Linked DNA regions of Azospira inquinata. The protein of the gene in region 2 interacts with the protein of the main gene of each other region in a pairwise test. Links are inferred from orthologs where the notes say so. Each region holds a gene or a part of one and is shown on either strand. Other genes may lie near its edges. The genes, in order: Azoinq_RS06580 and Azoinq_RS13565.

Region 1 (3,205 bases), 1.5 Mb from region 2 along the record:
TCAGCCGGGCCAGGGGAATCAGGGCGTCTTGGTGGCGAAAAATGGAATCCACCATTTTTTCCACCAGGGGTTCCACCTTTTCCATCTGGATCTGCTGGCCCAGGCGGATGTCCCCCATGATGTCTTTGACGATCCGGTTGGCTTCCCCGTGGAGCTTCTTGGCCCGCCGGGATTCATCCTCCAGGGGGGCGGCCAGAACGGGCTTCTGCTCGTCGTGGGCAATGGCCTCCAGGCGCCGCTCCATGGCCTGGCTGGTTTCCTCTTCCGTGGGGGCCGTGCCCCCATCCGCCACATCCAGGCCCTTTTCCGTGTCGATGTACAGCTCATGGACCCCCGTCGCCCGCACCCGTTGCAGGATGTCCCCATCCTTCACGGCAAAGGCATTGCGCAGGAAGTTATGGTCCATCCAGTTCAGGTTCAGATCGTGGATGTACATACCGGTCTGCAGGGCATCAATGGGAATGAGCTTGATCATCGGCAAAAAGAGGTATCAGATTTTTTCAATTATCACTGAATCCGCCCCCTAAGGATATTCAAAAATACTGATAACCCCCTGACACCGGGCCGAAGAGGAGGGACATCGTTACAATACGCGCCTCCCCCTTCGGCATCCGTTTCATGATCACCCTACGCAATCTCAGTTTTGGCCGGGCCGGCCGCCCCCTGGTGGAAGGCGCCAGTCTCCAGCTCCACGCCGGTCACAAGGTGGGCCTCACCGGCGCCAACGGCTGCGGTAAATCCTCCTTTTTCGCCCTGGTCACCGGCGTCCTGCACCCGGAACAGGGGGACCTGGAACTGCCCGCCGCCTGGGTCATTGCCCACGTGGCCCAGGAAACTCCGGCCCTACCGGATCAGGCCCTGGAATTCGTCCTGGACGGGGACCGGGAATTACGCCGCATCGAAACCGAACTGAAGGAAGCGGAAGCCCGCCAGGACGGGGTGCGTATCGCCGCCCTCCATGCCCGCTACGGGGAAATCGGCGGTTACGGCGCCCGGGCCCGGGCGGCGGAGCTGCTCCACGGCTTGGGCTTCCGGGACCCGGATTTCACCAAGCCGGTGGCGGAATTTTCCGGGGGCTGGCGGGTGCGCCTGAACCTGGCCCAGGCCCTGATGTGCCGCTCCGATCTGCTGCTCCTGGACGAGCCCACCAACCACTTGGACCTGGATGCCGTGCTCTGGCTGGAAAGCTGGCTGAAGAGCTACCGGGGCACCCTGCTCATGATTTCCCATGACCGGGACTTTCTCGACGCGGTGGTGGGCCACATCCTGCACATCGAGCAGGGCCACATGAAGCTTTACACCGGCGACTACTCCGCCTTTGAGCGTCAGCGGGCGGAACAACTGGCCCTGCAACAGGCCCTCCACGACAAGCAGCAGCGGGAACGGGCCCACCTGCAAAGCTACATCGAGCGCTTCCGCGCCAAGGCCACCAAGGCCCGCCAGGCCCAAAGCCGGATCAAGGCCCTGGGCCGCATGGAGGAAGTGGCGGCGGCCCACGCCGATACCCCCTTCACCTTCCGCTTCCGGGATCCGGTGTCCAGCCCGGACCCCCTGCTGGTGCTGCGACAGGCCCGCATCGGCTACAACGATAAAACCCTGCTGGACAATCTCTCCCTCACCCTGCGGCCCGGGGAGCGGGTCGCCCTGCTGGGTCGCAACGGGGCGGGGAAATCCACCCTGATCAAGCTCCTGGCCGGGGCCCTGGCGCCCCAGGCCGGGGAACGGCGGGAAGGCAAGGGCCTCAATATCGGCTACTTCGCCCAGCACCAGCTGGAACAGCTGCGTCCGGACGAATCCGCCTTGCAACACATGGCCCGTCTGGCCCCGGAGGTGCGGGAGCAGGAACTGCGGGACTACCTGGGGGGCTTCGATTTCCGGGGCGACCAGGCCACTCGGCCCTGCGGCGTCTTTTCCGGGGGAGAAAAATCCCGCCTGGCCCTTGCCCTGCTCATCTGGACCCGGCCCAATCTGCTGCTCCTGGACGAACCCACCAACCACCTGGACCTGGAAATGCGGGAGGCCCTCAATCTGGCCCTCCAGGAATACGACGGGGGGGTGGTGCTAGTCTCCCACGACCGGCACCTGCTGCGCACCACCGCCGACCAGCTTTATCTGGTGGCGGAGGGAGCCATGACCCCCTTTGACGGGGATCTGGACGACTACACCGACTGGCTGGCCCAGCAGCGCAGCGCCGCCCACCAGGACCCGGACCGGCAGGCGGACAAGGCGGAACGGCGCCAGCAGCGCCAGGAAGATGCGGCGGCCCGCCAGGCCCTGCTGGCCAAGCGCCGCCCCCTGGTGAAGGAAGGGGAACAGCTGGAAAAGAAACTGGCCTCCTGGCAGGGGGAATTAAAGCTCCTGGAACAGCGCCTGGCGGACCCCAGCCTCTACACCCCGGAACAGAAGGCCCAGCTGGAACCCCTGCTGCGCCGCCAGGGGGAATTGAGCAGTCTGGTAACGGCGGGGGAAGAACGCTGGCTGGACATCCAGACCCAACTGGACGAGCTGCCCGCCCCTTAAGCCCCACCCGGCCCGGACGGCCCGGGGCGGCAGGGGGAAATGGTAGAATCCAGGTTTTTTCCGCCCGTCACCCCGGGCCCGAACTGGAAGGAGCTTGCCGTGCAGATCGTCTGTCTCGACCTTGAAGGGGTATTGGTTCCCGAAATCTGGATCGAGTTTTCCAAGCGGACCGGCATTCCGGAACTGCAACGCACCACCCGGGAAGAACCGGACTACGACAAGCTCATGACCTACCGGCTGGGTATCCTGAAGCAGCACGGTCTGGGCCTACCCGACATCCAGAAGGTCATCGCCGACATGGGCCCCCTGCCCGGGGCCAAGGAATTTATCGCCTGGCTGCGGCAGCAGTATCAGGTGGTGATTCTTTCCGACACTTTCTACGAGTTCGCCATGCCCCTGATGGCCCAGCTCAACTACCCCACCCTCTTCTGCCACAAGCTGGAAGCGGATGCCCAGGGCTTCCTGGTCAATTACCACCTGCGCATGGCCAACCAGAAGCAGGAGGCGGTGAAGCGCTTCAAGGAACTCAACTTCCAGGTGATCGCCTCCGGCGACTCCTACAACGACACCAATATGCTGGGGGAAGCCCATGCGGGCATCCTCTTCCGCCCGCCGGAAAACGTCATCCGGGAATTCCCCCAGTTCCCCGTGGTCCAGGACTACGCCGGTCTCAAGGAAGAAATCC
Region 2 (3,701 bases):
GGGCCGCCGCCACGGGCGCGGGAGCAGCCGCAGGTGCCGGAGCGGGAGCCGCAGCAGCGGCACCGGCAGCCGCCTTGGCTTCCGTATCCAGCTGGGCGATCACTTCGCCCGCCACCACGGTTTCCCCGTCGCCCTTGATGATCTTGACGATCACCCCAGCGTCGGGAGCCGGCAATTCCAACACCACCTTATCAGTTTCAATATCAATCAGGTTTTCGTCCCGGGCGACAGCTTCGCCTTCCTTTTTGTGCCAGGAAACCAGGGTCGCTTCGGCGACGGACTCGGAGAGTTGCGGCACTTTGACGTCGATAATCATGATCTACGTATCCTTGTGTCTCGTTAGTTAAGTTTGCCCAGGGCTTGATCCACCACAGCCTTTTGCTGTTCCACGTGCTTGGCCAGGTAACCGACGGCCGGCGCGGCGGCGGCCGGACGAGCCACCACGTGCAGGGTTTGCCCCTTCTTCAGGGCCGCTTGCAGCCGGTGGGTCTTGGCGTACCAGGCGCCCTGATTGAGGGGCTCTTCCTGGCACCACACCAATTCCTTGGCATTGGGGTACTTGGACAGCTCTTCATCAAAGCGGCGGTCGTCGAAGGGATAGAGTTGTTCCACCCGAAGCAGAACGATGTTGTTCAGCTTGCGTTCGTTGCGGGCGGTCACCAGGTCGTAATAAATTTTGCCGGCGCAGGCCACGACCCGGGTCACCTTCTTGGCATCCACCTTCTCGGTTTCACCGATGATGGTCTGGAAGGTGCCGTTCGCCAGTTCGTCCAGGGAGCAGGTGGCCAGGGGGTTGCGCAGCAAGGACTTGGGCGTCATGACGATCAAGGGCTTGCGTTGCTTGCGCACCATTTGCCGACGCAGCAGGTGGAAAATCTGGGCCGCGTTGGAGGGGTAGCAGACTTCCCAGTTGAACTCGGCGGAAAGCTGCATGTACCGTTCCAGGCGGGCGGAGGAGTGTTCCGGACCTTGGCCTTCGTAGCCGTGGGGGAGCAGCAGGGTCAGACCACAGGCCCGGCCCCATTTGGCTTCCCCGGAGCAGAGGAACTGGTCGATCACCACCTGGGCGCCGTTGGCGAAGTCGCCAAACTGGCCTTCCCAGATCACCAGTTCATTGGGTTCCGCCGTGGCATAGCCGTATTCAAAAGCCATGACCGCGTTTTCGGACAGCACGGAATCGAAGCACTGAATGGTGGCCTGCTTGTCTTGCAGATTGGCCAGGGGCACGTAAATGCCCGAATCCCACTTTTCCCGGTTTTGATCGTGGAGAATGGCGTGGCGGTGGAAGAACGTTCCCCGCCCCACGTCTTCACCGGTAATCCGAATGCCGTAGCCGGAGGTGAGCAGGGAAGCATAGGCCAGGTTTTCAGCCATCCCCCAGTCCACCGGCAGCTTGCCTGCACCCATGGCGGCCCGGTCTTCGATGATTTTCTTGACCCGGGAATGGAGGGTGAAGGTATCCGGCACAGCGGTCAGGCGTTGGGCCAGCCGTTGCAGTTCCTTCTTGGCAACCTTGGTATTGCCCAGTTCGGTGTACTTCTTGTTGATGTAGGGAGACCAGTCGTTGGCAAATTGGCGCTTGTAGTTAGAAAGCACCGGATCGGCCAACAGCTTGCCCTGGTCCAGAGCGGCCCGGTAGTCCTTGACCATTTGGTCCGGACCATCGGCGGACAGCACCCCTTGGGCCACCAGCTTGTCCGCGTAAACCTTGCGGCTACCCGGATGGGCGTGCACCTTCTTGTACATCAAAGGCTGGGTGACCATGGGCTCGTCTTGCTCGTTATGGCCCAGTTTGCGGAAGCAGACGATGTCCACCACCACATCCTTCTTGAAGGTCTGACGGAATTCCAGGGCCAGACGGGTCACCAGGGACACGGCTTCCGGATCGTCCCCATTGACGTGGAATACGGGCAATTCCACCATCTTGAAGATGTCCGTGCAGTACAGGGAGGAACGGCTATCCCGGGGGTCGGAGGTGGTGAAACCGATCTGGTTGTTCACCACAATGTGCAGGGTGCCCCCCGTGCCATAGCCCCGGGTTTGGGAGAAGTTCAGCATTTCCTGATTCACGCCCTGACCGGCCACCGCCGCATCCCCGTGGATGAGCACGGGCAGAACCTGGGCATGGGCAGCTTCGTCACCACCGCGACGGCGCTGACGGGCGAAGACGGAACCTTCCACCACCGGATTGACGATTTCCAGGTGGGACGGATTAAAGGCCAGGGTCAAATGGACCGGGCCCCCTTCCGTACCCACATCGGAGGAATACCCCATGTGGTACTTCACGTCCCCGGAGGACAAATCCACCTTCTTTTTGCCTTCAAATTCGGCAAACAGCAGGGAGGGAGATTTACCCAGGGTATTCACCAGCACATTGAGCCGGCCCCGGTGGGCCATGCCGATGACCACTTCCTGGATGCCGAACTGGGCGGCGCCGGTATGCACCACTTCGTCCATGGAAACGATCAGGGCTTCGCCCCCTTCCAGGGAGAAGCGCTTTTGCCCCACATACTTGGTGTGCAGGTAACGTTCCAGGGTTTCCGCAGCGGTGAGACGCTCCAGCAGGTGCTTTTTCTGATCCGGCGTGTAGTTGCCCATGCCCCGGATCGGCTCCAGCCGGTCCTGAATCCAGCGCTTTTGCGCCGTATCGGTCATGTGCATGTATTCCACGCCGATGGAGCTGCAATAGGTGGTCCGCAGGGCATCCAGAATCTGGTTCAGCGTGGCCCGGTCCTGGCCCATTTTGAAGGAGCCCGTATTAAAGGTCTCGTTCAGATCGGCATTGCTGAACCCGTAGAAAGACGGTTCCAGCTCATGGATCACCGGCCGCTCATGGCGCTTCAGAGGGTCCAGGTCAGCCCACCGGTTCCCCAGGAAGCGATAGGCGTTGATCAGTTGCAGGACGGAAACCTGCTTTTTCCCGCTGTCTCCATCCACGGCCACCGTGCGCACCGCGTTGTGCTTGGCCTGTTCGGCGAAGGCAGCAATCACGGGAGCATGGGGGACGTCCCGGGGGGTTGCGCCGGGCATTTGGGACAGCTTATCGAAGTAAGCCCGCCATTCATCAGAAACGGAGGCAGGATTCTCCAGATAGCTTTCATACAACTCCTCGACGAACGGCGCGTTGCCGCCGTACAGATAGGAGGTGCCTAAGTTTTGCATCATCATGGCAATCACCTGTGTGGTGTGATGTTATTTTCTGGGCCCCGTGGTCGGAGCCAACTGGCCGACGGTTAAAACCGCCGATCCGATGCGAAAAAGGGGCGGTCGCCCGCCCCTCTTCCGACTTACTTGCGGCCGGCCAGGGGGACGACGTCCCGCTTGGCGGAACCGACGTAGAGCTGACGGGGACGCCCGATCTTGTATTCCGGATCGGAGATCATTTCTTCCCACTGGGCCATCCAACCCACGGTCCGCGCCAGGGCGAAGATGCAGGTAAACATGGTGGTGGGGATGCCCAGGGCCTTTTGGACGATACCGGAGTAGAAGTCCACGTTCGGGTAGAGCTTCTTCTCGATGAAGTAATCGTCTTCCAGGGCGATCTTTTCCAGCGCCATGGCCAGCTTGAAGAGGCGGCTGTTTTCCAGGCCCAGTTCGGTCAGCACGTCGTTGCAGACCTTGCGCATCAGCTTGGCCCGGGGGTCGAAGTTCTTGTAGACCCGGTGACCGAAGCCCATGAGCTTGAAGGAATCGCTCTTGTC

The links.
Region 1: the proteins of Azoinq_RS13565 (region 2) and Azoinq_RS06580 interact in binary tests that used the Escherichia coli proteins (3 or more experiments, as listed by UniProt). The link is inferred for Azospira inquinata from one-to-one orthologs.

What each region holds. Positions count from the first base shown.
Region 1 is NZ_CP064782.1:1,438,029-1,441,233, forward strand. Bases 181-3,069 are described here. They hold Azoinq_RS06580 (ATP-binding cassette domain-containing protein), read left to right. Parts: upstream 181-618; coding sequence 619-2,520; downstream 2,521-3,069. Other genes in these bases: Azoinq_RS06575 (HD-GYP domain-containing protein), read right to left, coding at 181-475; thrH (bifunctional phosphoserine phosphatase/homoserine phosphotransferase ThrH), read left to right, coding at 2,620-3,069. Outside these bases: more of Azoinq_RS06575, read right to left, coding at 1-180; more of thrH, read left to right, coding at 3,070-3,205. UniProt on the Escherichia coli protein: Genetic data indicate it may be involved in ribosome assembly or function.
Region 2 is NZ_CP064782.1:2,984,357-2,988,057, reverse strand. What follows is about bases 140-3,524. They hold Azoinq_RS13565 (2-oxoglutarate dehydrogenase E1 component), read right to left. Parts: upstream 3,169-3,524; coding sequence 340-3,168; downstream 140-339. Other genes in these bases: gltA (citrate synthase), read right to left, coding at 3,288-3,524; odhB (2-oxoglutarate dehydrogenase complex dihydrolipoyllysine-residue succinyltransferase), read right to left, coding at 140-316. In the rest of the region: more of odhB, read right to left, coding at 1-139; more of gltA, read right to left, coding at 3,525-3,701. UniProt on the Escherichia coli protein: E1 component of the 2-oxoglutarate dehydrogenase (OGDH) complex which catalyzes the decarboxylation of 2-oxoglutarate, the first step in the conversion of 2-oxoglutarate to succinyl-CoA and CO(2).